Regions from separate parts of the Paenibacillus sp. FSL R7-0210 genome, predicted to be linked through region 1. Evidence: riboswitches for the same ligand, from Rfam matches in the RefSeq annotation. Region 1 holds a riboswitch; each other region holds the start of a gene.
What was found. Region 1 has a riboswitch for cyclic di-GMP ahead of MKY64_RS24935 (choice-of-anchor A family protein). Riboswitches for the same ligand answer to the same signal wherever they lie in the genome.
Positions count from the first base shown of each region.

Region 2: linked by a shared signal. The riboswitch ahead of MKY64_RS24120 (transglutaminase-like domain-containing protein) and the one ahead of MKY64_RS24935 (choice-of-anchor A family protein) in region 1 are both predicted to bind cyclic di-GMP.
Region 3: linked by a shared signal. The riboswitch ahead of MKY64_RS25380 (anti-repressor SinI family protein) and the one ahead of MKY64_RS24935 (choice-of-anchor A family protein) in region 1 are both predicted to bind cyclic di-GMP.

Region 1 is NZ_JBBPAR010000001.1:5,902,430-5,909,988, forward strand. Features, by position in the region: gene MKY64_RS24930 (alpha/beta hydrolase) at 381-1,346, opposite strand; gene MKY64_RS24935 (choice-of-anchor A family protein) at 1,832-4,993, opposite strand; cyclic di-GMP riboswitch class I at 5,075-5,167, opposite strand; gene MKY64_RS24940 (hypothetical protein) at 5,917-6,282, shown strand; gene MKY64_RS24945 (ASCH domain-containing protein) at 6,645-7,067, opposite strand; gene MKY64_RS24950 (YukJ family protein) at 7,165-7,559, shown strand, end outside.
Region 2 is NZ_JBBPAR010000001.1:5,708,954-5,716,512, forward strand. Features, by position in the region: rRNA gene MKY64_RS24115 (16S ribosomal RNA) at 1-1,223, opposite strand, end outside; gene MKY64_RS24120 (transglutaminase-like domain-containing protein) at 1,589-2,398, opposite strand; cyclic di-GMP riboswitch class I at 2,412-2,492, opposite strand; cyclic di-GMP riboswitch class I at 2,566-2,647, opposite strand; gene MKY64_RS24125 (class D sortase) at 2,773-3,426, opposite strand; gene MKY64_RS24130 (GtrA family protein) at 3,494-3,898, opposite strand; gene MKY64_RS24135 (glycosyltransferase family 2 protein) at 3,888-4,865, opposite strand; gene MKY64_RS24140 (glycosyltransferase family 39 protein) at 4,962-7,559, opposite strand, start outside.
Region 3 is NZ_JBBPAR010000001.1:6,004,995-6,012,553, forward strand. Features, by position in the region: gene MKY64_RS25355 (hypothetical protein) at 1-443, shown strand, start outside; gene sipW (signal peptidase I SipW) at 445-1,047, shown strand; gene MKY64_RS25365 (TasA family protein) at 1,147-1,743, shown strand; gene MKY64_RS25370 (TasA family protein) at 1,781-2,371, shown strand; gene MKY64_RS25375 (helix-turn-helix domain-containing protein) at 2,693-3,025, shown strand; gene MKY64_RS25380 (anti-repressor SinI family protein) at 3,171-3,314, opposite strand; cyclic di-GMP riboswitch class I at 3,349-3,452, opposite strand; gene MKY64_RS25385 (2-oxoglutarate dehydrogenase E1 component) at 3,948-6,815, shown strand; gene odhB (2-oxoglutarate dehydrogenase complex dihydrolipoyllysine-residue succinyltransferase) at 6,875-7,559, shown strand, end outside.

The DNA.
Region 1 (7,559 bases):
CAGGCCGATGAATCACTTCTCTATATTATCGGCGGTTTGGACACAATATCTTACGTTTTCTTGCAGTACTTATCCCTTTTATGAGACTAAATTCGAACATAGCATTCCGATTCACACTGGCGCGGCCACGGAGCCGCAAGGACAAAAGAGAGGTAGGGCTTTTGTCGTATTGGAAGGATTATTCTCGCCACACGGCTGCTGGAAATAACAAGGAATAACGACACCCGTCTTGCTCACAGACGGCGGGGGATTAATATACCGATAAGACATGGCTGGCTGCTTCTCTGTTCTTCAGGGAAAGGCCCCATGTGTGGAACATAATTAGCGCCCGATAACCGCTGTCAGCGGATATCGGGCGCGTCTACGTTCTACGGACTTTTTTACCGTATAGATTCAGCGGCAGCCGGACTGTGTACATAACGTTCCACGAATTCGCCTACTGTGCGGATGTATGTGCTTTTATCCGTATCATAGGCAAGACCATGCCCCGCTCCATGCACCACCAGTTGCTCCTTCGGACTCCGGCAGGCCTCATACAGCTCATTCATCATTGCATAAGGCACGAACTTATCCGCATCCCCGTGGATGAACAGAATCGGCACCTTGGCCTTGCGAACCTGCTTCAGCGCAGACGCCTCCCCGAAGAAATAACCGGCCTTCATCCGGGTCACCAGACTGGCCACCGGCACAAACGGGAAGCTCGGCAGATGGTACATCCGCTTCAGCTGATAGGACAGCTGGGCCTTGACCGAGGTATAACCGCAATCGGCGACAATCGCCTTGACCTGCGGAGGAAGCTCCTCGCCGGACGTCATCAGCACCGTGGCTCCGCCCATAGATACACCATGCAGTACGATTTGCGCGTCCGGACCATTCTCCTGCAGAACGAATCCGATCCATTTCAGATAATCCCGTCGTTCCGGCCAGCCAAAGCCGATATAATCTCCTTCACTTTTCCCGTGTCCCCTGGCATCAGGCAGCAGCACATTGTACCCCAGGTTCTCATAATAGTTCTTGGCGGTCGCTCCCATATCCTTGGCCTTCCCGGAATAACCGTGGGCAACAATGACCGTCCGTCCGGCAGCACGCTCTGACGCCAGATAATAGCCTTGCAGCTTGAGCCCATCCTCAGAGACCAGCTCTACCTCACGGAAGGTCTGCCGGGACACCCACTCCGCTCCTTCTCCCCACGAGGCTCCGGCCACCGGCGGCGGATCGATCTTAAGGTCTGGGGTCTTGGCCAGGAATTCCTTAGGGGCCCGTTTAATGGCTACTCCATAAAAATAGAATCCGGCATACCCCACCCCTCCGGCCACCACGATCAGCACCACAAGCAGGTATATCATCCACATCAACGTTCCTCCTTCAGTAAGCAACCATATTAATTTGAGCCTAGTATAGCATGGGAGTACGGCCAACTAAAAATACGGCTGAGGCGCAAACTTCAACTCCATTGTACTCTGCAAGACTCTTGAAAGAAGCAGGTGGACTCTATTTAGCACACTCGCCTTCCCGCAGCAGATTGCATGTATGCTGTTTTCCACATACATTTGATCCGCTGACTCTCTCATCGGCACATTGTATATTGTTTTTCGCATACATTTGGTCCGCTGACTCTCTCACCGGCACATTGTATATTGTTTTTCGCATACATTTGGTCCGCTGACTCTCTCACCGGCACATTGTATGTTGTTTTTCGCATACATTCTGTATCCGGGCACTTATTTCCAATAAAAAAAAGAGCTGCTTTCAGGAGAACATCTTCTCCGAAAGCAGCCCTGGTCAAATTACAGGATCATCGTTTGTTTATATAAATCTCAGTTCCGGTCACTCATTTACGTTTGCTGTTTCTGGTGGTTCTTCTAAGAATCAAGCCCAGACCAGCGAGTGCCAAACCGGCAAAATAATAAGGCGCAGGACTGGATTCGCCCGTCTTCGGCAAGGTTCCATCCACAGGCACACCGCCTAGAGGAACCTCATCATCAATAAGGACTACATCGGGTGCCGGTTCTGCTGAAGGCGTTGGCTCCGGTGTTGCTGCTATTTGCGCAACCGCAACAGCCGGTGTCGGCGTCGGCACTGTTGTAGCTATTGGAGTTGCTACAGGTCCAAGCGGCAGCGGATCATCATTCACAACCACATCATTGCTCACGATAAATCCGATAATCGGAGTCGGCGTAGGCACTGGAGGGAAACTGAACGGCGGCGATGTTGGCGCTGGCGTTGTTACTGGTGTTGGATCTGGTGTCGGTGTCGGTGTCGGTGTCGGTGTCGGTGTCGGCGTTGGTGTCGGCTCTGGTGTCGGTGTCGGCGTTGGTGTCGGCTCTGGTGTCGGTGTCGGCGTTGGTGTCGGCTCTACCGTCGGTGTTGGTGTCGGCTCTACCGTCGGCGTTGGTGTCGGTTCTACCGTCGGTGTCGGTGTTGGCTCTACCGTCGGTGTTGGTGTTGGCTCTGCCGTCGGTGTTGGTGTTGGCTCTGCCGTTGGCGTTGGTGTCGGTTCTACCGTCGGTGTCGGTGTTGGCTCTACCGTCGGTGTTGGTGTTGGCTCTGCCGTTGGTGTTGGTGTTGGCTCTGCCGTTGGCGTTGGTGTCGGTTCTACCGTCGGTGTCGGTGTTGGCTCTACCGTCGGTGTTGGTGTCGGCTCTACCGTCGGTGTCGGTGTTGGCTCTACCGTCGGTGTTGGTGTTGGCTCTGCCGTTGGCGTTGGTGTTGGCTCTGCCGTTGGCGTTGGTGTCGGTTCTGCCGTTGGCGTTGGTGTCGGCTCTGCTGTCGGCGTTGGTGTTGGTTCTACCGTTGGTGTTGGTGTCGGTTCTGCCGTTGGCGTTGGTGTCGGTTCCGCTGTCGGCGTTGGTGTTGGCTCTGCCGTTGGTGTTGGTGTCGGCTCTGCCGTTGGCGTTGGTGTCGGTGTTGGTTCTACCGTCGGTGTTGGTGTTGGCTCTGCCGTTGGTGTTGGTGTCGGTTCTGCCGTTGGCGTTGGTGTCGGTACCGCCGTTGGCGTTGGTGTCGGCTCTGCCGTTGGTGTTGGTGTCGGCTCTGCCGTTGGTGTTGGTGTCGGCTCTGCCGTTGGCGTTGGTGTCGGTCCCGCTGTTGGCGTCGGTGTCGGTACTGCCGTTGGCGTTGGTGTCGGTACTGCCGTTGGCGTTGGTGTCGGTACTGCTGTTGGTGTTGGTGTCGGTACTGCCGTTGGCGTTGGTGTCGGTACTGCTGTTGGTGTTGGTGTCGGTACTGCCGTTGGTGTTGGTGTCGGTACTGCCGTTGGCGTTGGTGTCGGTTCTGCCGTTGGCGTTGGTGTCGGTACTGCTGTTGGCGTTGGTGTCGGTACCGCTGTTGGCGTTGGTGTCGGAACTGCCGTTGGTGTTGGCGTCGGCACCGCTGTTGGTGTCGGTGTTGGCTTCACCGTTGGCGTTGGTGTCGGCTTCACGGTCGGCGTTGGTGTTGGCTTCACGGTCGGCGTCGGTGTTGGCTTCACCGTTGGCGTTGGTGTCGGCTTCACAGTCGGCGTTGGTGTCGGCTTCACAGTCGGCGTTGGTGTTGGCTTCACAGTCGGCGTTGGTGTCGGCTTCACGGTCGGCGTTGGTGTCGGCTTCACAGTCGGCGTTGGTGTCGGCTTCACGGTCGGCGTTGGTGTTGGCTTCACGGTCGGTGTCGGCTTCACGGTCGGTGTTGGTGTTGGCTTCACGGTCGGTGTTGGTGTTGGCTTCACGGTCGGCGTTGGTGTTGGCTTCACGGTCGGCGTTGGTGTCGGCTTCACGGTCGGCGTTGGTGTTGGCTTCACGGTCGGCGTTGGTGTTGGCTTCACGGTCGGCGTTGGTGTCGGCTTCACGGTCGGCGTTGGTGTCGGTTTTACAGTCGGTGTTGGCTTTGGAGTTGGAGTGCACACAGGTGTAGGTGACGGTTTTATGGTCGGTGTTGGCTTCACTGTAGGTGTAGGCGTTACCGTCGGTGTTGGCTTCACTGTAGGTGTTGGCGTTACCGTCGGTGTTGGCTTCACTGTAGGTGTTGGCGTTACCGTTGGTGTTGGTTTCACAGTCGGTGTTGGCGTTACCGTTGGTGTTGGTTTCACTGTCGGCGTTGGTGTCGGTGATGGACTAGGTGTCGGCGTTGCGGTCGGCGTCGGACTCGGCGGCGGCCCCTCTCCCTCGTACAATCCCAGGTGCATCTCTACCCCGCCGCTAAAAGATTTTGCAATCAGGGTTCCGTACAGCTCTGCTCCGGCATAATGAACATCCGCTCTAGGTGCGAGGATCGTCCCGAAGAATGAGGTATAAGCGATATTCACCTCAGAAGCTTCGTAAAAGTTGAACAATACCTGACTGGCTCTGCCGTTATTCATTGAAAAGCTCGGCACATTGACTGTAGACCCGCTTATATTAATAATCAGCGTAGCGTTCTGTGCAATGTTGAATTCGATATAGTTGGTCTTCGCCAGTGTCGAGGCATCCAAATGAACTACATTGAAACGATCCGGTGCACTTATCTTGAGCTGTCCATAATGATTATCGCCAATCTCATTCGTGTCGGCCAAGGCCCCATACTCTGTGGATCGGGAGATCAGAGCTTGCTGCTCGGCTGCAAAATCAATCGGGCTGGCATTTTTCTTCCCGCCTTTGATGTTGACACCAGGCTCATTGGCTGTAAAGCTATCCCCAAATACCACATTTCCATAGATCTCTCCACTGCCTAAATGTACAAAATTCTTACCGGCCACAAGTACATCCGTCGGCGAAGCATCCCTGTATGCCCTGGCTACTCCGTATCCTCCGGAGAGGGTAATGTTCCCCGCCGCTGCCAGGCGGCCTTCAATCTGGTCATTGGCTTGTTTAAAATCCCCGAGGATAAAAGCATTAAAATTCCCTGCAACCCCCAAAACCGGTGTTGGCGTATACGGCACCCCTGAAGCTGCTCTAACATCCGTCCCCCACGTAAAGGCACTGGATAGGGTCAATAGGCCTGCCATAAGGATGGCAGCTGTTTTACGTACTCTTTTCTTCAATAGTCCACACCTCCTAGTTACTATTCTATGAATCTGTCACGCGACTATAACAACAAAAAGACCGCCACGAAGGGTTAGCTTCACGGCGGCCGGACGACCCTAGCCTCAACTTTAGAGACAGTAGATTCCTGACTTTGCGTCCCGTTCTTTCGATACGGTTTGCGTTTGTACATGATTTCGGTATGCAATTAAGATTTGCTTATGTAAGATCATTGTTGAGTCTATGACATTTGTTACTTTTGTACTAATTTCAGTTTATCCGCTCCCCCACCCTGTTGTCAATCCATTCCCAGTATATTTTTTGAAATTATTTTTGCGAAGATTCCTCATTTAACCCTTTTATCATAAGGCTTCAGGGGCGAATCTTTTTTTATATGCTGACGAAAAAAGTCGAGAAATCAGAGGATTGGCTGTAGCCGTTTATCTCTCTTACCTATAATAATATCAATTTATATTATTTAAATTTGATGCATTTGTCCTATTTTATCGCCTTCAGACCCCTCCTACTCATTGTCTGCTCCTGTTCAATGCAATTTTACCTATTTACAGGCACCTCAGCTCGAAAAAAAAGTGCCGCCCATAGGGACGACACCTGCTAATAGACTTCATATATTTTGAATAAAATGTCGCCTAGGCAGACCCGAACAGCTGAACCCAGCCAATCATCGATACCCAGAGCGGAACACTTAGAATGATCCCGAATACCAAACCACGGCGGAGGCTTCCTTCACGACTCATTGCCATTCTCCTTTGAGCTGATTTATTTTTCAATCTTTAATATTTCAATTTTAATATAAAATAATTCATCTTATTTTTTTGTGAAATATATCACATTATTTGAGTTAATTTATAAAACCCATTGATTATTTTTTGAAGGATGAGTTACAATGCGAATATACGTTCTCTTCGAGGGGTTGAGAAGGATGCAAAGAGCAGAGAGCCAGGACAACCTGCTGGTCAAATCTTATATTTTGCTGCCGCTTATTCTATCCGCCTTCGAGCGCGATGCTTCTGCTATAGCCTCTGAGCTGCGCACGCCTGCACCTTATCTGGAGGTAATCCAGTCGGCCGCTCATGCCGCTTCTGCCGATCTGCGGGAGGTCCGTGCCGGAATGCGCGCACGTGGTCTGAAGGTCTATGAGCAGCAGCGGCTGGAGACGGGTGTTGAAGCCAAATTTGTCTGCAGGGGCTATCACGAACGGATGCTGCTGCTGGATGATGTGATTGCCGCCCAGGCCACTCTGCATATGCGCAGATATCTGGGTATGGAGAAGATGGAGCAGCGCTAACAAAGAAGCCTGCCGCAAGCGGCAGACTTCTGCATTAAATGATCGCCCGGATGCGGCTACATTAACAACGTCCAATACCCCAATGTGCCGCATATCACCACCACAGCTACCGGGTACAGGATTCTCCGGCTTACCTGATCCCTGAACGCAAGAAACAAACAAAGCATACAAAGCCATGCAATTAGAAGGCTTCCCATCTATTATGCATACGCTCCTTCCCGGCATTTCTGCCCCTCTCCAGCGGTAGACCGCCTCAGAGCACAACTCTCCTTATATATAGGAAGATTTCCCGCCGAATATCCCAATTATACCAGCTGACAGCCAATCTGGAGCAATTTTTCTTCACATTGCCGTCAAGAAATTCACAATTCCTCTTCCAGCACAGGATATTCCCAGAAACCCAGACGTCCCTTAGCAGGTATGGGATGTACCAGCGGAACAACCTCCTCCAGCATCCAGGCATACCTTCCTTCGGCATAATTGCCGAATACATATTCATTGCCGCCCGGCCAGCCTTGCTGCGCAAGCTCCGGCGTCACCTCACAGCAATCCGCAATGCGGCTGACTGCAATGATCTTGCCGGTTGGCAGGTTGTCCGCAGTGTAACCGTAACGTGCCAGCAACGACTGATACGGCTCCGTCCGGCAGATCGCCTTATTCACCTGCATCCCGGCATGAATGGCTAACTCTCCCCGCTGGGCGGTCCGCCAGGTCCGGGTTTCGATTTGTTTTTCTCCCAGCGCAATTAACGTGGCCCACGGCTGGCGAATGGTTAGGCATTTCATAATGCAGCTTGCCTCCTCTGTTGAACACCTTTTTACTCAGAATGACTATGGCCTTCTATGGGAAACATTAATAGCTAAGAAGGGGGACTGACGAACTATGGGTAACGGATTAGATCAAGGGTACGGGGTATTAAAATGCAAATTATCCAATGAGAATACCATATATAAGCTAGGTGTCAAAAATAATCATGTCCAGGTACTGGTTGAGGTTGAAGGTGATATTAATAAAAAGTACAGGGTGGCTATCAATATCAGATCAAGCGCAAAAGCGGAACATTTACCGGAGGACACCGCAAATCAGGTGCTTTATTATGTGGGCGAACATTTCAAAGCGGAAGAAACGGCCCGTTGGCTCACGCTTGAATCCGGCTTCACGAAGATCACCAGGCATAACCGGAGCCTTGCCCTTGATTATATCAGGGGAAACCTGGTGATTCCCAGTAAGATGGTAGCTCTGCCTAATACGAACCGGAATGAACCCGAAAACAGCGA
Region 2 (7,559 bases), 190 kb from region 1:
GCATGATGATTTGACGTCATCCCCACCTTCCTCCGGTTTGTCACCGGCAGTCACTCTAGAGTGCCCAGCTTCACCTGCTGGCAACTAAAGTCAAGGGTTGCGCTCGTTGCGGGACTTAACCCAACATCTCACGACACGAGCTGACGACAACCATGCACCACCTGTCTCAACTTTCCCCGAAGGGCACCTGATGCATCTCTGCTTCGTTAGTTGGATGTCAAGACCTGGTAAGGTTCTTCGCGTTGCTTCGAATTAAACCACATACTCCACTGCTTGTGCGGGTCCCCGTCAATTCCTTTGAGTTTCAGTCTTGCGACCGTACTCCCCAGGCGGAGTGCTTACTGTGTTAACTTCGGCACCAAGGGTATCGAAACCCCTAACACCTAGCACTCATCGTTTACGGCGTGGACTACCAGGGTATCTAATCCTGTTTGCTCCCCACGCTTTCGCGCCTCAGCGTCAGTTACAGCCCAGAAAGTCGCCTTCGCCACTGGTGTTCCTCCACATATCTACGCATTTCACCGCTACACGTGGAATTCCACTTTCCTCTTCTGTACTCAAGTCACCCAGTTTCCAGTGCGACCTCAGGTTGAGCCCAAGGTTTAAACACCAGACTTAAATAACCGCCTGCGCGCGCTTTACGCCCAATAATTCCGGACAACGCTTGCCCCCTACGTATTACCGCGGCTGCTGGCACGTAGTTAGCCGGGGCTTTCTTCTCAGGTACCGTCACTCCGGCAGCAGTTACTCTACCGGACGTTCTTCCCTGGCAACAGAGCTTTACGATCCGAAAACCTTCATCACTCACGCGGCATTGCTCCGTCAGGCTTGCGCCCATTGCGGAAGATTCCCTACTGCTGCCTCCCGTAGGAGTCTGGGCCGTGTCTCAGTCCCAGTGTGGCCGTTCACCCTCTCAGGTCGGCTACGCATCGTCGCCTTGGTGGGCCGTTACCCCACCAACTAGCTAATGCGCCGCAGGCCCATCCCCAAGCAGCAGATTGCTCCGCCTTTCATTCTTCTCTCAGGAGAAAAAAGAAATTATCCGGTATTAGCTACCGTTTCCGGTAGTTATCCCAGGCTTGAGGGCAGGTTGCCTACGTGTTACTCACCCGTCCGCCGCTAAGTTTGAAAGGAAGCAAGCTTCCTCTCAAACTCCGCTCGACTTGCATGTATTAGGCATGCCGCCAGCGTTCGTCCTGAGCCAGGATCAAACTCTCCAAATTGGTATTTAGAAAGAGCGATTGCTCATTTTGAAACATCTGACGAGAATTTACATTCTCATTTTTGGATCTCACCGAAGTGATCTCCGATACTCACTCGTTGTTCAGTTTTCAAAGATCAAGCTCGTTGTTAGTGTCGATGTTGTCGTCACCAGCAACTCTTATAATATATCACGTTCATCTGAGCAATGCAAGCTTTATTTTTGAAATCACTTATTTAAGTAATCTCTCATTTCCTTTGCCGCTCCAACAACGCTTATTTATAATAACCTATCCTTCTATTAAAAAGCAACCTTTATATAAATAAAAATAACCCGCTTAATGACTAAGCGGGTTATTCTCAGATAATGCTATAGTTACAGCTATTCTTAGTAGAATTTCGCTGCAGTATATTTGCTTGCTGATTTGATCAGTTCTGTTGATGCTGTTTTCTTACCCAGACCTGCATCCACTGTAGTATCAATCGTCACCCATTTGCCGTTCAGGAACACTTCGTTCCAGGCATGGTATGAAGTTACATAGCTTGTATTCCCCATAACCAACTTGGTTGGAATCCCTTCACTGCGGAGCATAGTAGCGAACAAGGAAGCGTAATCGTAGCAGATACCTTTGTTGGTAGCCAGTGTATTGTCGTTGTTCGGAATATAATCTGTGCTTACGCTGTTGGCCAGAGAGTAGTCATATTTCACGTTAGCTACGATGTAATTGTAGATAGCCTTAACTTTGTCTGCATCTGTGGTCAGACCCTTTGTAAGCTGTGCTGCCTTTTGAACGGATTTATCGGAAGAACTCCACTTTACATTCTGTACAGAGCTCAAATATACGGCATTCACATTGCTCATTGAAAGAGATACAGTCTCGGAAGATAGTACTTTGTATTTGTTGCCGGTAGTATTCTCAAGAACGGAGACCTTGTAAGAGCCATTACCTTGTTGCAGCGGGAACGTCTCGGTCGGTTTGGAAGTGTATAAGTTGTAAGTATAGCTGTTATTGTCCTTGGTAATCATGAGCTTCATCTTCTTGTCTTTAGGAACATCGTACGATACCCCGATAACCCCTTGATCAAGTTGTCCAACATTTAACCAGCTTGAATCTGCATTTGCTGCTTGAGCAGTGCCTGTCTGCACGGAAGTGACGATCACAAAAAGTGTAATCAGCATTAAATAAAACTTCTTCATGGATAAAACCCCTTTCGGTAGCTGGCTGCCATTCTTACGGGAAGGCCCTTTAGCTTTGCGTCCCTACCTTTCGATAGGTTTGCCGTTATCGTATAAGCTTTATCTGTCCAATCTACTGCCACATAATGACAGATTCAGAATGAAAACAAACAAAAAAAGCCTCTTCATTCGGTAACTGGCTGCCATCCATGACGGGAAGGCCCTGTAGCTTTGCGTCCCTACCTTTCGATAGGTTTGCCGTTATCGTGTATTAGCTTTCATAGTTATAGCTTACCATATCTCAATCTATTAGCAAGACCCAAATCACTAGATTCCCGCAAAAATAGACTAAAATTTTATGTTTTTTGACCTTTCTCAGCATTGTCCTATGACAATCAGGTCAACTTTGCATGAATAATGAGTCTGTGGGTAGGGTTGACAAGCGGATCACAGGTAATGAGGGTCAGAATCTTATCATCATCCTTACCCTTCAGAACTGAAATATCGGTAGGCTCTACAATAGATACATCATATACAACATATTTGTATTCCTGTCCGCTTGTAATAACAGTAATGGCATCCCCTTTACCGACCTCATCCAGTCTGTTGAACAGCCGCCCTGCCGTTCTTGACCGATGTGCCGCAATCGCTGCATTGCCTACCGCGCCAATCGGAGCTGTCTCCTTCATATGCGCCGCCGCATGCTTCATATTGGTCTTGGTGGCGCCCTCCAGTACAGGCAGCTTCAGATCGATTTTATCGATTTCAATAATAGCGGTGATCTTGCCTCCCACTTCAATCTCGGGCGCTGTAGTGGGCACCGGCTCTTCCGCACCAGACTCTTCCGCCAGCAGCTGGGTGACTTCCGCATAAGGCTTGCTCAGATCCTGGCTGGCAGGAGCCGTAGCCGAAGGAACGATTTCACTATAGGCCTGTTCAGCCTCTTCCAGCAGCTTCTGCTGCTGACGGTCCTCGTACCATTCGCTTCCTTTGGGGTAGAGCATAATCAGGACCCCGGCAAGTATAATCAAATAGGATAACTTCCGCATGACAATCGCCTCCGCAATATAGAATAAGTGCTGCCCCCGCAGGGGACGGGGAAGACATACTGTACCTCTAGAATACCCACTTCCGGCTTCCAAAGAAATTAATGATTACTGTAACAAAGGTAACCAGCACCTTGGCCATCAGCACCTGGACTCCCAGCCGATCAGTCAGCAGATGAATCAGCAGCACCGAAATGCCCAGCACCAGCAGATTCAGCACAATAAATCTTACTAGCTGCATCCGGTCAAAGCGGCCATCCCCGCCTCTGTCCCTTCCCTTGAAGGTCACCTTCTTATTCCAGAAAAAGCTGTTGGCCGTCCCGGCACTGTAGGAAATAATCTGTGCAGGGGTGTTAAGCATGCCCAGGGAATGCAGCAGGGTAAATACTGCAAAATCAATGAACGTGTTAAGCAGGCCCACCGCATTGAATTTCAGAAACTGGATCATGCCTGCGCGCCAAGCCTTATCTTGCATAATCGCTTGCCTTCCGCGTGTCTTCGGCCTCTGCCTCCGGGTAGCCTCGGGTCTCGCGTACGATATAAAGCGGTCTATCCTTAGATTCATCATAGATCCGTCCGATGTATTCCCCGATCACGCCCAGCAGCATCAGCACAATGCCGTTAAACAGCAGGTTCACCCCGACAATGGATGCCCAGCCCGGCACAGTCCAAGAGGTGAAGACTTTCTGGAATAAGACCAGGAACAGGTAGATGAAGCTGGAGAAGGACAGGAAGAAGCCGACATAAGAGGCGATTTTGAGCGGCTTGTGCGAGAAGGAGGTGATTCCGTCGAGCGCAAAGCGGATCATTTTTTTGAGCGGATATTTCGTCTCCCCTGCGAAGCGTTCCTCCCGCACATATTCCACCATGGTCTGCCGGAAGCCGACCCAGCTTACCAGCCCCCGTACATAACGGTTCTTCTCCTTCAGACCGCGCAGCACATCGCAGACCTTACGGTCGATGAGCCGGAAGTCCCCGGTATCTGTGGGAATCTCCACACTGGTCATGCTGCTGAGCAGACGGTAAAAGATTTTGGCTGTCACCTTCTTAAAGAAGGTCTCTCCGTGGCGCTTCAGCCGCTTGGCATAGACTACCTCGTAGCCTTCCTTCCACTTGGCGATCATCTGCAGGATGACCTCCGGCGGGTCCTGGAGATCTGCGTCAATCACCACAACAGCCTGGCCTTCAGCATAATCCATACCCGCCGTAATCGCCACCTGATGGCCGAAGTTACGGGAGAAGTCAATCAGCTTGACATGCTCATCCCTATTACTGATTTCGCGCATAATCTCAGCCGTACGGTCCCGGCTGCCGTCATTGACGAACACGAGCTCATAGGAATCCCCGCACTCATCCATTACTTTTTTGAGCCGTTCGTAGGTTATCTGAATGACTTCCTCCTCATTATACATGGGCACAATTACACTATATCTGGCCTTCACAAGGGTTCCTCCTCAATTTATTGTAAGCCACAGCTTCCTTGATGCGCTTCATCAACATCAGCTTTGAGCAACTATGCGGCTCTTACAGCTCCCCTCCTAGAATACCCAGGAAGGGAACCAGCGAAGTACATGAATGATATAACTGCTGTTCACCTGCATGCCGGACAATACCGGATAGAACATTACAAATAGGATGGCGGCGGCCGCAACATAGGCGTACCGCAGATATTTGGCACCCTGGAACCTGCCGTCAAGCAGCTTCAGGATGTACACAATGGATAGAATCATAAACGGCACCATCGCAAAGTAATGGTACAGGAAGGTCTCACGCGGCACAAGCATCCATGGAACATATTGTGAGAAGAAGCCGATCCAAATCATATACAGGCTCTTGTCCCGGCGCTTCAGGGTGAACCATACAGCAGCCAGCATCGTGAAGATTCCTGTCCACCAGATCAGCGGATTGCCCATCGTTACTATGCTGCTCGCCTTGCCTGCAGGCAAGCCTTCGCCGCCGCTGAAGAACCATACCGGACGCTTCATGAACGGCCACTCCCACCAGGAGGAGGCGAACGGATGTGTAGCTACAAGCTGACTGTGATAGTTGTACATATTCTTCTGAGCATCAATCAGCCCCTTAACGGTGAAGCCCTCTGCCGACGCAGATAGTGAAGGAATGAAGGACAGGCTGTATATGATTCCCGGAATAATGACGAAGAATCCGATGCAGCTGGCCAGCGTGATGATCGTGTTCTTCCAGAAGGACTGATCTGCAGTCCGGCAGGCGGCTTTGAGCTCCTGACCGCTCAGCTTGCCTTCAGCCAGCAGGCGTCCGGCAGCCTTGTATTCTCTATAGCGTTCAATAAGTACCAGCGCAAGCATAATAGCAAGTCCTGCGCCTCCGTAGATCACGATCCACTTCGAAGCAACCCCGATGCCGAAGAACAGGCCGGACCAGAACAGCGGAGCCAGTGTGGTCCGCAGCGGCACCCGGTAGAAATTCATCGTGAAATACCGCTGCATGAAATAGAACATCAGCATAATGAAGAATACACCGTACACATCGATGGTCGATATCCGCGTCTGGGTGAAATGCATGAAGTCCAGAGCGAATAATCCCGCTGCCAGTGCAGCATAGGTGGTCTTACGGAACAACCGAATCGCCATGATATAGATCAGCGGCAGCATCGCAATCCCGAACAAGGTGCCGATGATCCGCCAACCGAACGGATTGACGCCGAACAGCTCCATCCCTACCCCGATCAGCAGCTTGCCAAGCGGCGGATGCGTGTTCTCATAAGGAACAATATTATGATAATGCTCATAAGCTGTACGGGCATGATAGATCTCATCAAAATACGTACTGTTCATGAAATTAGAGTTCTTGGGAATGACGGACTGCTCGTCAAACAGATTGGCCGGCGTTCCTCTTTTAGCTGCTGCTCCCGAATCGGGTGTCACGCTTGCTATCGTCAGAGGAACCTCCGGTGCCCCCTGCTCATAGAAGGCCATCTCATTGAGAGTGAAGCCTGGAGACGTAACCGAGAGCTTGACATATCTTGCAGATACGTTAAGCGGCTGGCTTTTCCAGATGAAGACATTGCCCACATCCTCGCTTACCTCAAGCGGGCTGCTCCAATTATCAGGGGTCTGGCTGAATTCCAGCTGAAACTTCCCTGTTCCGACACCGCCGAACACATTAACCCGCTCCAGTTGATGGACCTGCCCCAGATCCACATAGAAGCTCTCGCCGCTGGCTGCTGGCTCCCACAGAGTCTCAGGTGCCTTGTTATCTCCCAGATGATAGAGGGCAAGCGCCCCGTATAGCACGGTGATACCGAGCATCCAGATCCAGTCTCTGCGCTTCAGCTTCAGCGGAGAACGGCGCTCAGCAGGGGCAAGCGGCTTGATACCTTCTGCAAGCAGCAGATCTGCTGCGTACGCCTCCTTGGGGGTAACCGCCTCAGGCAAAAGCTTCGCAGTTCGGCGGATATATACATCGTATCCAATATAGAGCAGATATATCGCAAGAATGATAGTGGTAATAGCTGTAACCAGAACAATGCCGTCAGCCGGCGGATTTCCGCCGGTATTCAAATACGCCAGTGTATAACCAACATTGATGTACTGGGTCAGGGAGAACCCGAGGAACAGGGTCAGGAACCGCCGGTCCCGGCTCTCCATGAAGGCGAATAAGGACAGAATCAGTACCGGATACAAGTAACGCTCATGCATTTTGGTACCGAATACGAAGACAATCGTGATCAGCACCATAGCGATGAAGTAGGACTTGGAGAGATCCTTGCAGTCCTTGGTATTGAAGGAATAATAAGCAGCAAGTGCTACTGCCACCAGGATGAAAATAAAGCCCCATATACGATACGGTATGCCGAGCCAGGTCACATCCAGCGCCGACCACATCGGGTCAGTCAAGGCATACAGATTGAATGCATTCACTGTGGAATACGGATAGGAGGACAGTGTGCTTTTGTAGAGGTTAATCAAGCCTGCAAAACCGCCGTTGTTCCAGAAGAACGGGGCTGCGAGGACAAGGAAAATTCCCAGTCCGTACAGGGCGCCCAGCGCAAGCTGCTTCCAGGCCCGGTGATGGTAGAAGGCAAGCAGCAGCACAGGTGTGAAAATCAGCGCCTGCGGCTTGATTAATGTAGCGACGGCAAAGAAGATCGCTGCACG
Region 3 (7,559 bases), 100 kb from region 1:
CTGAAGCCAAAACAACCCTTGAGGACAAAGCGAAGGCACAGCAAGAGGAAGAGGAACGCCTGGCGCTTGAAAAGGCCGATAAAACCAGAGCGGAGGAAGCCCAGCGGCTCGCCATAGAGAAGCAGAAGGCTGCTGACGAAGCGCTGAAGCTGGAGCATGAACAAGCACAGAACCAGCCGGCCGCAACCAGTCTTCCTGACAAAAGCCAGCCGGGAGAGGATCCTGCTCCCGCAGCGCCTGTAGAGGACAATCCAGTCCCCACAGCTTCAGCAGCAGCAGAGGTTATTCCCACTGCCACTCCGGCGACTGAGATTCTTTTACCGGAAGCAACTCCAGATCCATTACCCGGCAGCGTAATTCCAGGCACTGTAATGGACGGCGCGCAACCTGCTCCTACAGCTACACCGGCTCCACAATCTGAACCCAGCAAAGGCGGCGAATAAGATGCGCATCCGAAAAATAGTCAATACGATAATTTCCACTCTGATTCTTATAGTGTTCCTGGTGCTAATCACAGCCGTTGTCATCTCCAAAGCCTCCGGCGGCGAGCCCTCCTTCTTCGGCTACCAGATCAAGACGGTATTATCCGGCTCCATGGAGCCCGGCATCCAGACCGGTTCCATTGTGGCCATTAAGCCGGGCGGGGATATGACCCGGTTCCAGAAGGGCGATGTGATCACTTTTCTGAATCCCGATAATATTCTGATTACCCACCGCGTGGTCGATGCCGAGCTGAACAGTGCTCTGGGGGAAGCCAGCTACACCACCAAGGGCGACAATAATGATTCAGCCGACACCGCAGCCGTCAGTTCCACGAATGTGGTAGGTGAGTACACCGGCGTGACCGTCCCCTATGTGGGCTATGCCATGAGCTTCGCAGTCTCCAAAGCCGGAAGCGTAGTGCTGATGATTATTCCCGGACTGCTCCTGCTTCTCTACGCGCTGTATTCTTCCTGGAAGGCCGTTGCAGCACTGGAAAAGAAGAATGCCCCGTCATCCGCAGCCAGCAGCGGCGGGCCGGATACTCTGACTGATCTCGTACAATGATCAATTGTCCTCTCCCGTTTACGAAACGCGGAGCCACAATACAGCTTGCCGGAAGCACCGGCTATGCACAAAGCAGACTCATAAGAGAGGGATGAACAAATGAACGTCAAAAAAACATTAGGTCTCGGCGTTGTATCGGCAGCATTAGGCTTAACCCTGGTCGGCGGAGGCACCTTCGCTTACTTCAGCAGCACTTCTACTTCCTCAGCTTCTTTTAACAACGGAACCCTATCACTGCAATCTGACCCCTCCGTCATTGTTAATCTCAGCAATCTCAAGCCGGGTGATACGGTCTTACGGGACTTCAAACTTAAAAATGACGGGACGCTCAATATTCCCAAAGTGGTACTGCGCACCTCATCGGCCATTACAGACGCCCAGGGAGACAACGGCTCCCATAATTTCAAGGATGATATTATTGTGACCTTCCTCGTGAACAAGGATAAGAAGGAATCGCCGCTCCTGGTCATCTCGCTGGCCGATCTGGAGCAGGAGAGTCCCGATCTGGTGGCCCGGGGAATTCTCGGAGCGATCTTAGGCGGAGAGAAGTCCGGCATCAAAGCCGGCACCTCGGATAACCTGACCATCCAATTCGCCTTCAAGGAGACCCTCCAGCCGCAGAACTATTATCAGGGCGACACGCTTGCACTGACTCTGAATTTCGAAGCCAACCAGGAAAAAGGCACGCTCAAATAATTCCACAAAAACAAACCATTCGAGGAGGAAATAAATAATGGGTATCAAAAAAACATTGGGTCTTGGCGTAGCATCGGCAGCACTGGGCTTGTCTTTAATCGGCGGGGGCACCTTCGCTTACTTCAGCTCCACAGCTACCAGCACGGCAACCTTCGCAGCGGGTACGCTGAAGCTCGGCTCTTCCTTCAATACTCCGGTAGCGCTGACGAATCTGAAGCCGGGAGACTACACCGTCCGCACCTTCACCTTGTCCAATGACGGCACACTGGATATCAAATTCCTCAAGCTTGCCACCACTTACACCGTGACCGATGCCAAGGGCGATAACGCGGGCCAGGATCTCGGAGACCACTTCAAGGTCAAGCTCCTGGATAATACGTACACCGGCGGTTCACTAAGCGGTCATGTGCTGTCCGAGATCTCCCTGAAGGATCTGAAAAACACCCCCAGCTACGATCTCGTAGCAGTAGGTGTACTGCCAGGAGGGATTGCCGCCGCCGGGTCCAAGACCTTCAAGATCGCCTTCGAATTCGTAGACAACACGCTCGATCAGAACATTTTCCAGGGTGACGGCTTAGCTCTGAACTGGACCTTCGATGCTCTTCAAGGAGTGGGAGAAGCCAAGTAGATCAGGGGCCAGCCTATACAAGTGAAAATAGCTTTGCCGTCCTTTTATTAGGAAGGCAGCGTTTCAACAATCCATCAAGACGGCATATCCTCCCTCATCCGGGCCGGGTATGCCGTTTCTTTTTCCCCGCTGCCGGGTTCAAGGATTTTTGTCCGTTTTGCGGATTTTTGTTATACTGACAAGAGAAAACGGCTTTGCCGGCCTTTGAACGGGCGGTACCGTTTCAACGAGAAAGATAAGGAGAATGTATAGCGCGAAGCATATCACTTCTTATTTTTCACCAAAAAAAGTACGGAGGGCGTTGTAATCGTGTCAGATACTATGGGAAGCCGCATCCACAAACTCCGGCTGGAGAAGGGCTATTCGTTATCCGAGCTTGCCGATAAGGCTGATGTGGCGAAATCATACCTCAGTAATGTGGAACGGAACATTCAATCCAACCCCTCCATTCAATTCATCGAAAAAATCGCTGACGCGCTTCAGGTATCCATTCATGCACTGTTGTATGGCGGACTGGCAGAGACGGAAGAACAGGCTCTGGACGGGGAATGGTTCCGGCTTGTTCAGGAGGCCATGGCCTCCGGTATAAGCAAACGCGAATTCAAGGAATTCCTCGATTACCAGAAATGGCGCATGGAACAAAAGGACAACTAGACGGGCATTATATGCCACAGGGAAGACTCCGCACGGCAGGGAGGCCGCCTTCGGCGAAGGCAGCCTTTCAAGCGGCATACAGAAAAGGCACAGCGTACCGGACGCTGTGCCTTTTCTGTATGTATCCGAACAATGATGACCGCCCTTACATCGCCTGGAGCGCCTTCTCACTTAGAAACCGGCGGATATCCTCCGCCGCGATCCCCGCCTGCTTGGCAGACATCAGCAAGTGCACCCATTCTAAATCCAGATCTACTGCCTGCAGCTCGTCATTCCCCTGGTTGGACATATCCAAGAAATCTCCTCCTAGAATTTTCGCGTCCCCAGGCAGTCCGGCCATCATAGTAGTATTGCTACTTTGTAGTATTTCTACTTTAGATCCGAGACTTTGTGCCCCTGTCTTTCGGCAGGTTTACCTTTTACTGGACCCTTTCCATCATGAAAGGATCTGGCAAGAATCGATGAAACCGTTCTCCGCAATAACATTATACAAGATCATACGCAATTAGTGTGTCGTTTTCTGGAATTTTTTTATGAAAAAATGTGAGGAAACTTAGCTGAAATTGCCAGCGGCTTGTATAAATATTTCCAGTTCCAAGTTCAAACACTAGCTAATAGTTTAAATATACTAAAGGGAACCCCATCCGCCCCGACTTACCGCTGCACGCAACATCGTATAGAGACAATTACCCATTTGTATGTATAACGGGCTGTTATATGAGTTTTTTCTATTTATGATAGTTCCGTATGAATACTGTAATGAATCATGCCAAATTGCGAACGGATTGACCGAAAGTATGAATTGATTACCCCGCCGGAAAGTAGCACAATAGGATGAGAATGAAACCGCAAACATTTGCAGCTCCGCCAAGTGGCACACTGGATGCCTCGCGTGGAGTTTATCCGTTAGGAGGACCTATTCATGGCAGTCAAAGAGCCCTATAACGACACAGTATGGAGCAAATACTACGGCCCCAACCTGGGCTACATCCAAGAAAGATATGAGCAATTTGTCAAGGACCCCTCTTCTGTTGAACAGCATTACCGCGATCTCTTCACCGTATCCGGCCCCCCTCCACTGGCACCCGATGCCGAGAGGGCTCCAAGGCCTGCCGTATCAGCAGATGCCGAGTGGCTCAAGAAGGCTGTCAAGGCCTCGAAGCTGATCGCCAATATTCGAATATATGGCCATATGGCCGCAGACATTGACCCGCTGGAGCGCAGCACGAACCCGATGGCCAAATGGCTGGAGCTGGAGACCTACGAGCTTACCCGCGAGGATCTTAATGCCCTGCCCGCTTCGCTGATCTGGGATAATGCCCCTGCGGATGTGCATACCGCAATGGATGCCGTCCACAGAATGCGCCAGGCCTATACACAGACCATTGCTTATGAATTCGGGCATGTGCATGATGAACGCGAGCTGCGTTGGCTCAACAGCCAGGCGGAATCGATGACCTCCCCTGCCCCGCTGAATAATACAGAACGCAAAGAGCTGCTGAAGCGGCTGGTTCAGGTGGAGCATTTCGAGACCTTCCTGCACAAGACCTTCGTCGGCCAAAAGCGCTTCAGCCTGGAGGGCAATGATGCCCTTGTGCCGATGCTGGATGAGATTGTGCGGGCTGCCGCGCATGACGGCGCCGAGCATATCCTGATGGGTATGGCCCACCGCGGAAGACTTAATGTGCTGGCCCATATTCTGGGCAAGCCTTATGATATTATTTTCTCAGAGTTCCATCATTCGCCGAACAAAGAGCTGTTCCCTTCGGAAGGCTCCATGGGCGTGACCTACGGGTGGAGCGGTGATGTGAAGTACCATCTCGGGGCTGACCGTGCCGTCCGCGAAGGCGAGACCGTGCGTACCCGGATCACGCTGGCCAATAACCCGAGCCATCTTGAATTCGTCAATCCTGTCGTCGAGGGCTTCACACGCGCCGCACAGGAAGAACGCAACGCTCCGGGACTGCCTAAGCTGAACACAAGCAAGGCTATGGCTGTGCTGATGCACGGCGATGCAGCCTTCCCTGGCGAAGGCATTGTCGCTGAGACGCTTAATATCGGCAAATTGCAGGGTTATCAGAATGGCGGTACCGTGCATATTATCGTCAATAACCGGATCGGCTTCACCACCGAGAGCGAGGATTCCCGCTCCACCCATTATGCCAGCGACCTGGCCAAAGGGTATGAGATTCCGGTCGTGCATGTCAATGCCGATGACCCGGAAGCCTGCATTGCCGCAGTCCGTCTGGCCAGCGCTTACCGCCATATGTTCAAGAAGGACTTCCTGATTGATCTGATCGGCTACCGCCGCCACGGACATAATGAAATGGATGATCCCGAGACGACCCAGCCGATTGTGTACGGCAAAGTGCGGAACCACCCTACTGTGTACCGCGCTTATGCAGAACGCCTGGAGCGCGAGAAGGTAATCACAGCCGATGATCTGAAGAACATGATTGCCGAGGCGGAGAGTGTCCTCCAGCAGGCCTTCGATCAGATGAAGGAAGGCAAGCAGAAGAATGCGGAGTCCAAAACCGCCGTCGCGCTGGATAACGGCAGTCCCCAGCAGCGTCCGACAGCCTTCCCTCTGGCCGGTCTGCAGGAGATTAACCGCGAGCTGCTGCGCGTACCGGCGGGCTTCAAGGTCTATCCGAAGCTGGAACGGATTCTGCAGCGCCGCAAGGATGCGCTGAATGACGGAGAGCGGGTAGACTGGGCGCTGGCAGAGACACTGGCCTTCGCTACCATCCTGAAGGATGGCACGCCGATCCGCCTCAGCGGACAGGATTCACAGCGCGGCACCTTCGCCCACCGCCATCTGGTGCTGCATGACAGCGAGAACGGCGAACTCTATTCTCCGCTGCATCAGCTGAGTGATTCCAGCGCTTCCTTCGGCGTCTACAACAGTCCGCTGTCCGAGGCCTCTGTCCTCGGCTTCGAATATGGTTATAACGTGTTCGCACCGGAGACCTTCGTCATCTGGGAGGCTCAATATGGCGACTTCGCCAATGCCGCTCAGGTCATTATCGACCAGTTCATTTCCGCCGGCCGTGCCAAGTGGACGCAGCGCAGCAATCTGACGATCCTGCTGCCTCATGGCTATGAAGGCCAAGGACCAGAGCACTCCAGCGGCCGAATGGAACGGTTCCTCCAGCTCTCCGCCGAGGAGAACTGGACTGTAGCCAACCTGACCAGCGCTGCGCAGTATTTCCATCTGCTCCGCCGTCAGGCCGCGCTCTGCGGACAACCGGATGCCCGGCCGCTGGTGGTCATGGCGCCGAAGAGCCTGATCCGTAACACGCGCAGCACCTCAGCCGGAGCGGACCTCGCTTCGGGCACCTTCCAGCCGGTTCTTCCTGAGCCGCTGCTCGGCAGTAAGCCGGAAGCCGTGAAGCGCCTCGTGGTATGCAGCGGCAAGGTGGCCATCGACCTGCAGACGGAACTGGAGGCAACGCGCGGACAGGACTTCTCCTGGCTGCACATTTTGCGCATGGAACAGCTCTATCCGTTCCCGGAACGTGAGCTTGGCGCTCACCTGAGCAGCTTCAGCTCTCTGGAGGAGATCGTCTGGGTGCAGGAAGAACCGAAGAATATGGGCGGGTGGACGTATGCCGAATCCCGGCTGCGCGCCATCGCACCGCAGAAGGTCACTGTCCAGTATATCGGCCGTCCGGACCGTTCCAGTCCGGCTAGCGGCTACGCAGATGTCCACAGCTTCGAGCAGCGGCGCATTGTCCGGGAAGCCCTGAAATTGAATGCTGCAGTGCAAGCACCTGTACCGTCTTCCTGAGCACAGCAAGGCGGTCATCCGATATCACGCACACCACTATATTTGGGGAGGTACGGCCTGTGTCCGAGATAAAAGTACCCGATTTGGGCGAATCGATTTCCGAAGGAACGATCTACAAATGGCTGGTTAAAGAAGGCGACACTGTCGGCCAGGGAGATGTGCTTGCCGAGCTTGAGACCGACAAGGTCAATCTCGAGATCAGTGCGGAGGAGGACGGCGTCATCTCCTCCATCCTGCGCCAGGCGGGCGAGAACGTTGCCGTTGGCGAAGCCATCGGCATCATCGGCAGCGCCGCCGGGGCAGGTGCTGCCAGCGGGGGCAAGCCTGCAGCAGATAGTGCTCCGCAGAGCGGCAGCGCGCCTGCTGCTGCCGCAAGTGCCGCAGCGGCTGAACCGGCCGCTGCGGTAACGGCTCCAGCCGCCGCCGAAGGTGCGGCGGCAGGCACTGCGGCCCTGGCTTCGCCGGGGGCGCGCAAGCTGGCGCGGGAGCGGGGCATCGACCTCGGCGAGGTCAGTGCCCGCGACCCTATCGGCCGGATCGGTCAGGCTGATGTGGATGGTCATGGCGCAGCCGGGCCGCAGGCCGCTGCGCCAGCAGCTCCGGCGGCCGTGCGGCCGGAGCCGGCGAAGCCCGCGCCGCCGGCAGCGGGCAAGGCACCGCACGCCGAGGACGGCAAAGCCACCGAGCGCAAGCGCATGTCGCGGCGGCGGCTGACGATTGCCAGCCGCCTGGTCGAAGCGCAGC